Regions from separate parts of the Kitasatospora sp. NPDC056531 genome, predicted to be linked through region 1. Evidence: riboswitches for the same ligand, from Rfam matches in the RefSeq annotation. Region 1 holds a riboswitch; each other region holds the start of a gene.
What was found. A riboswitch is a leader RNA that binds a small molecule or an ion and turns the genes downstream of it on or off. The one in region 1 is predicted to bind cyclic di-AMP.
Positions count from the first base shown of each region.

Region 1 (2,251 bases):
CGGGCTCTCCGGGCGCACCCTGGCCAGGCGCTTCGCCGAGCAGCTGGGCACCAGCCCCGGCCAGTGGCTGCTGGCCCGGCGCGTCGACGCCGCCCGGGCTCTGCTGGAGCAGACCGACCTGCCGGTGGAGGCCGTCGCCGTGCGGGTCGGCCTGGCCTCCGCCGTCAACCTGCGCCGCCGCTTCCGCGCCGCCCTCGGCACCACCCCCGGCGCCTACCGCCGCACCTTCGGCAGCGCCCGCGTCGACTGAGTCCCAGGTGCTCGGCGGGCTCGGAGCTGTGATCGCCGAGGAGGGCGAGGTCGGCGAGCAGGGCGTCGGCACAGTCGTGGGCGCCGGCCCGGGCGAGGGCGGACCCGGGTGCACTGCCCAGCCAGCTCCAAGTCAGCCTTCTCCCTCTTCCTTCGGCTCGGGCATGGGGACGGGGGCGTCGATCTCCAGATACCAGGCGTGATCGGCAGGGGTGACGCGCGAGCTGCCTTGTGCGCCCCCGCCCCCCGGGCGGCGGCCGTCGCGACCGGCATCGACAGCCGGGAGAGTTGTCCGATTAGGGTATTTATGCGGCGCTTTGTCAGCTAATTTGGCATTTCATCAGATCTTCGCTGAATGTCCATGTGATGTGCGTGATACGAACTTGTGTCTTCCGGCTCGATCTGCCTAGCGTGCAACCTGTTCGCACCTGCGGACCCTGCCGCCGGGACGCCGAGTCCTGTCCACCGGTCGGCCGGACGTCGAGCAGTGCACCGGGCAGGAGCGGGGGAACCAGGTAGTTCGCCGCGCCCTGCTCGGTCCGTTCACGGACGAGACGGGTGTGGCTAGGGGTGAAGCCGCTGCGTGCGGCCGGGCTACCTCACGGCCCGAACCCGACAGCTCACCTCGCAGGCGTCGCAGAGGGACGCCCCATGCTGACTTCAGGTACCGGCCGGCATCGCCGTGCGCGCCGGAGACACACCCCGCGTCTGGCCGCCACCGTCGGGATCGCCGGCGCCGGCCTCATGCTGCCGCTGCTGAGCGCGAGCGGAGCCTCCGCCGCGCCCGGCTCCCACACGTACGCGAGCCACGCCGGGTGGCAGGAGCACCACCAGCACCGGCACCAGAGCGACTCCGATGGTCAGCGCCGCCACCAGGCCGACCCGGACGCCGCGGGGCCCTCCGCTGCGGCCCCGGCCGAAGCCTCGCAAGCCTCACCGTCGCCGTCCGCCCCGGCCTCCGGTGCCCCGGCCTCCGGTGCCCCGGCCTCCGGCGCCCCGGAATCCGGCGCCCCGGCCTCCGGCGCCCCGGAATCCGCGGCCTCCCGCGCTCCGGAATCCGCGGCCGCGCGACCCGGCGGCGAGCCCCAGGGCTCCCACTCGGCGCGGCCCTCCGCTCCGGCTCCGACCCCGGCGTCCCACACGTCCGCGCCGTCGTCCCCGTCGTCCCCGTCCGCCCCGGCCACGCACGCCCCCGCCCCCGCGGCCATCCCCACCGCCCCGGCCGCGCAGACCGGTTCGAGCTCGGACGCCGTGCAGCAGGTCCTCAAACTGATCAACCAGGCGCGAGCCGCCCAGGGCCTGCCCGCCTACACCATCACGTCGGGGCTGACCAGCAGCGCCGGGGCCCACGACCAGACGATGGCCGGCGGCTGCGGCATGTCCCACCAGTGCCCGGGCGAGGCCGAGTTGGGGGCGCGGGAGACGGCCGCAGGCGTCCAGTGGAACGCCGTCGGGGAGAACATAGGCTACGGCAACGGGGTCTCCACCTCGGCCCAGGACATCGCCGCCATGGCGGTCAGCCTGACCCAGGACATGCTGAACGAGACGCCGCCGAACGACGGCCACCGCAAGAACATCCTCAGCAGCGAGTTCACCCACATCGGCATCGCCGTCCACCGGGACGCCAGCGGAACCGTCTGGCTCACCCAGGACTTCTCCAACTGACCCGTCCGTCAAGGACGTAGGACGAGGCCCCTGACCACGAACCGTTCCAATTAAGTGATCAGGAGTGAGTCTTGGACCCAGGTCTGATCACTGCGTGCATCCCGAACGGTGGTGGATGCCCGACTGGTCGCCCGCGTTCTCGTGGTCCCCGTCCGGCGGCGCGCATCGTGTGCGCGGTCCGTGACGGGGCGGCGGGTCTCCTCACGCCCTCGGATGCCCGATGGGGCCTGGACGGTCCGATGCCCACGACGATCGCTCCGGTCGTCGTGGGGCGGTGCCGTCCGTCGCCGGATCGGGTGTCCGAGGGCGCGTCGCCCGATCGCGATGCTGGCGGCAT
Region 1 covers NZ_JBHTTU010000153.1:858-3,108, forward strand. The annotation lists gene ACFQ87_RS42395 (helix-turn-helix domain-containing protein) at 1-250, shown strand, start outside; cyclic di-AMP (ydaO/yuaA leader) riboswitch at 730-898, shown strand; gene ACFQ87_RS42400 (CAP domain-containing protein) at 901-1,914, shown strand; partial or broken gene ACFQ87_RS42405 (IS200/IS605 family accessory protein TnpB-related protein) at 1,965-2,251, opposite strand, start outside.

Region 2 (2,251 bases), on a different contig from region 1:
GTCCAGCAGGCCAGTGCCAGCCAGACCGAGGCGCTCAAGGGCCTGCTCGACCAGCAGCGCCGGCTGGACCAGGAGAAGGCCGAGGCCGCCGCCGTCCTGTCCTCGCTGGACTCCACCACCAAGGACCTGAACCAGGCCAAGTCGGACGTCAACCAGAAGCTGAAGGCCGCCCAGGACCTGCTGAACTCGCTCAGCGCCGCCGACCGCGCCGCGCTGAAGGCCCAGCAGCAGCAGGACGACCGCGCCTCGCGCGGCAGCGCCCGGGTCGACCTCAGCAGCCTGCCGCCGGCCAGCGGCTACGCGGCCGTGGCCGTCGCCAAGGCGATGAGCAAGCAGGGCTCGCCGTACGTCTGGGGCGCCACCGGGTCGAGCACCTTCGACTGCTCGGGCCTGATGGTCTGGTCGTACTCCCAGGCCGGCGTCTCGCTGCCGCGCACCTCGCAGGAGCAGGGCAACGTCGGTACCGCGGTGCCGTCGCTGGACCAGGCCCAGCCGGGCGACCTGGTGATCTACGGCAGCGACCGGCACCACGTCGGGATGTACATCGGCAACGGCATGGTGGTCCACGCGCCGCACACCGGTGACGTGGTGAAGGTGATGAAGGCCGACGCGATGCCGATCAACACGATCCGCCGGGTCTGACGCCCCGACACGCCGGGAAGTCCGGGTTCCGGCCCTGTGATCCGCGCCACCCTCCTATCGGGGGTGGCGCTTCGGGTTTGCCCGTTCCGCGGTCGGCCGGTGAGATCCGATCAGCTTTCCGTGCGGTGGCGATCACCATCGGTCATTTTCACAAAAGAACACGGGCAATCTTTCGTCTTTTTTCTGACAAGGATTTGAACGGATCACGGTTCAGTTACTAGGGTCGTGCCCCGAACCACCGCACTGTCGATCACCCAGCCTGGGTGGCGGCGGTGGTTACCGTCGAGTTCGCGAAACAGCGGGGCAGGTCGAAGCGACTGTCCGACAGGGGAGCCCAGTGGTCGGGGGCGCTGCGGAGCGGAGCCGGGGAACCACGTTCCTCCGGGGTGAATCGACGCCAGGTCGGCCGCTGGAACGGTCGTGAGGCGTCGTAGGGCATGCTTCCGGCCCGAACCCGTCAGCTCACCCGGTAGGCGGCCGTAGGAAGAAGGAGTCCGCCTTCGTGGCGTCCCATCGTCGTCCCAAGCCCGCCAGCCGCGCCCGTGTCTCGATCCTGACCGGTGTCGCCGCGGCAGCCGTTGCCCTCTCCGCGCAGTCCGGCGCGCACGCCGACCCGCAGCCGACCAAGGACCAGGTCAAGGAGCAGGTCGACCAGCTCAACGAGCAGGCCGAGCAGGCGACCGAGAAGTACAACGCCGCCCAGGAGAAGCAGCAGGCCCTGGAGAAGCAGGTCTCCGGCCTGCAGGACCAGGTGGCCCGGCAGCAGGCCCAGGTGACCGACATGCAGGGCGGGCTCGCCGAGATCGCCGGGGAGCAGTACCGCAACGGCGGCATATCCCCGACCGTCCAGCTGATGCTCTCCTCCAGCCCGGACAACTTCCTCAACCAGGCCGGTGCGCTCAACCAGGCCGGTGACACCCAGAAGAACCAGCTGAAGCAGCTCCAGGAGGAGCAGCGCAAGCTCGACCAGGACCGCACCGAGGCCCAGGGCAAGCTCGCCGAGCTGGAGTCCACCACCCAGCAGCTGAAGACCTCCAAGGAGGAGGTCCAGAACAAGCTGAAGGCCGCGCAGGACCTGCTCAACACCCTGACCGAGCAGGAGCGCCAGGCGATCCGTCAGGCCGAGGAGAAGGCCGCGGCCGACGCCAAGGCCCAGGCCGACGCCGCCGCGAAGGCCGCCCAGCAGCAGGCCGCCGCCGACCGCGCCTCGCGCGACAGCAGCCGCACCGACATCGGCTCGGGTTCGGGCTCCTCGGGTTCCGCCACCTCCTCCTCGCCGGTCGCCAAGCCGGCCGCCCCCGGCAGCTCGCACGGTGCCGCCGCGCTGGCCGCCGCAGCGAGCAAGGTCGGCAGCCCGTACGTCTGGGGCGCCACCGGCCCGGGCTCCTTCGACTGCTCCGGCCTGATGGTCTGGGCGTTCAACCAGGTCGGCGTGTCGCTGCCGCGCACCTCGCAGGAGCAGGCCGGCGCCGGCACCCGGATCGGCTCGGACATCTCCCAGGCTCAGCCCGGCGACCTGCTGATCTTCTACAGCGACGCCCACCACGTCGGCATCTACGCGGGCAACGGCCAGGTGCTGCACGCGCCCAAGCCGGGCGCCTCGGTCCGC
Region 2 covers NZ_JBHTTU010000003.1:5,366-7,616, reverse strand. The annotation lists gene ACFQ87_RS04825 (NlpC/P60 family protein) at 1-642, shown strand, start outside; cyclic di-AMP (ydaO/yuaA leader) riboswitch at 981-1,134, shown strand; gene ACFQ87_RS04820 (NlpC/P60 family protein) at 1,145-2,251, shown strand, end outside.
Region 2: it holds a riboswitch for cyclic di-AMP, as region 1 does, so the genes downstream of both, ACFQ87_RS04820 (NlpC/P60 family protein) here and ACFQ87_RS42400 (CAP domain-containing protein) in region 1, are expected to answer to the same signal.

Region 3 (2,251 bases), on a different contig from region 1:
GCCGGGTCCGGGAAGTCGGGGTCCTTGCTGCCCATCAGGACGAGCGAGGGGCAGCGGGCGGCCGCGCACCAGCCGATCGGCGCGGAGTCCCCGGCGACGTGTCCGCGGGTGGCGGTCTTGCGCCCGGGGGTGCGCAGGGCGGCGACCAGCCCGGCCACGTACGTGTCGAGGTCGGCGGGTCGGGGGCCGGGGAAGGCCATCTTGCGCAGGTAGAAACCCCAGACGGCCGGCCAGTGGACCATCGCGGTGCCCATGACGGCCATCACGCCGCGCATCAGGGCGTTGGCCCGGTGCTCGACGAAGGCGTCGATCAGCGCGATTCCGGCGACCCGCTGGGGAGCGTCCCCGGCGAGCTTGACCACGGTCGCCCCGGTGTAGGACTGCCCGACCAGGACGGCCCGCTCGATGCCGAGGTGGTCGAGCAGGGCGAGGACGTCGGTGGCGACGGCGGCCGGGCTGTAGTCGTCCCAGACGATCGAGGACTCGCCGAAGCCGCGCACGTCCATGGTGATGACCCGGCGCCCGGCGGCGGTGAGCAGCGGGTGCAGGTGCCGGTAGGCGCGGCGGCTGTCGAGCATTCCGGGGAGCAGGACGACGGGGGTGCCGTCGCCCTGCCGGGTGTCGTCGAAGGCGATCCGGCCGCCGGGGACGTCGAGGTACTGGGTGTTCGGGGTGACGGTGCCGTTCACGGTGGTCCTCCACGGGGTCGGTGCTGCCGATAGCCATAAAGCTATGGCTAATAGCCTTAGCCGTCAACCCCTTCTGCCGGTGTCCCGGGAACGGCTCAGACCCCCTCGGCCCGGAACGGATCGTGCTCGCTGAGCAGCTTCTCCAGTCGGGCCTGGTCGACCCGGGCGACGGTGTCCGAGGACTCCTGTCGGTCCCGGATCACCTTGGCCAGCGTGAAGGCGGAGGTGACGGTGTAGAGGAGGCCGATCCCGAGGAAGGCCCTGGTCCACCCGCCGACGGGCAGGTAGGCGATCCCGACGGCGAGGGCCCCGCCGGAGATCGCGAACGAGAGGACGGCCTGGACGTAGTACGCGGCCGTGGTGCGTGACTGCATCGGTGCGCTCATGGCGTCAGGATGCGGCGGCGCGGCCGGGCCGCACATGAGTAGGAGTACTCAGATGGACTAGGCGAATGATGGGTCGTTCGTTGACGTCCGACCACCTGCCCCCCAGCCGTCCCGGACGGATGGCTTGGAATCAGGGCCTCCTAGGATTAACGTTTGATAACGCAGCGCGGTCGTCAACGCCGTACCCAGACGGCACCGTGCGCCGTCGCCTAATCCCGCCGACCGGCCTCCGGGCAGGTCAGGGAGCCGGGGAACCACGTTCCTTGGGGTGAATCGGCGGGGCCCCGGCCCGGCCGTAGGAGACCTTCCTGCTCCGAACCCGTCAGCTAACCCGGTAGGCGCGAAGGAAGGAAAGGAGCGCGCCTCCGTGGCGTCGACGCACACCCCGGCACACCCGGCCGGCCCCGCAGCCGGTACCCAGCTCCTCGACCACCCCGGCACGGACGGGACCGAGTCGCTCGGCACCGACGACTTCGCTCCGGAGGCCGAGGCCAACCGCCACCGGATGCCGCGTCAGACCCGCGGGGCCTCCCCGCTGCTCGGCGTCACCGCCGTCGCCGCCACCCTGGGCGCCACCGGCTTCGCCTCCGCCACCCCGGCCGCCGCGCCCGCCGTCGAGGCCGCGGACGAGGCCCCGGTCACCCTCGCCGCCGACCCCGGCCTCGCGCTCGCCGCCCGCATCCAGCAGCAGGCCGACAGTCAGCGCACCGCCGCCGAGGAGGGCGCCCGCCTGCAGGCGGCGAAGGAGGCCGAGGCGAAGGCCGCCGCGAAGGAGGCCGACGCCAAGCGCGCCGCCGCCGAGGCCGAGCGTGCCAAGGCCGCTGCCCTCACCCTGCCGGTGAAGGACTACAACCTCTCCGCCCACTACGGCCAGAGCGCCCGCTACTGGGCCCACCTGCACACCGGCCTGGACTTCGCCGCCGACACCGGCACTCCGGTCTACGCGGTGGGCCAGGGCACCATCACCTCGGCTGGCTGGTCCGGCGCGTACGGCTACCGGATCGTCGAGACCCTGCCCGACGGCACCGAGATCTGGTACTGCCACCTCTCCTCGATCATCAAGGGCTCCGGCGCGGTCGGTTCCGGCCAGCAGATCGGCAAGGTCGGCGCGACCGGCAACGTCACCGGCCCGCACCTGCACCTGGAGGTCCGCCCGGGTGGCGGCGCCCCGGTCGA
Region 3 covers NZ_JBHTTU010000002.1:419,784-422,034, forward strand. The annotation lists gene ACFQ87_RS04675 (alpha/beta fold hydrolase) at 1-689, opposite strand, end outside; gene ACFQ87_RS04680 (YiaA/YiaB family inner membrane protein) at 785-1,075, opposite strand; cyclic di-AMP (ydaO/yuaA leader) riboswitch at 1,272-1,430, shown strand; gene ACFQ87_RS04685 (M23 family metallopeptidase) at 1,443-2,251, shown strand, end outside.
Region 3: it holds a riboswitch for cyclic di-AMP, as region 1 does, so the genes downstream of both, ACFQ87_RS04685 (M23 family metallopeptidase) here and ACFQ87_RS42400 (CAP domain-containing protein) in region 1, are expected to answer to the same signal.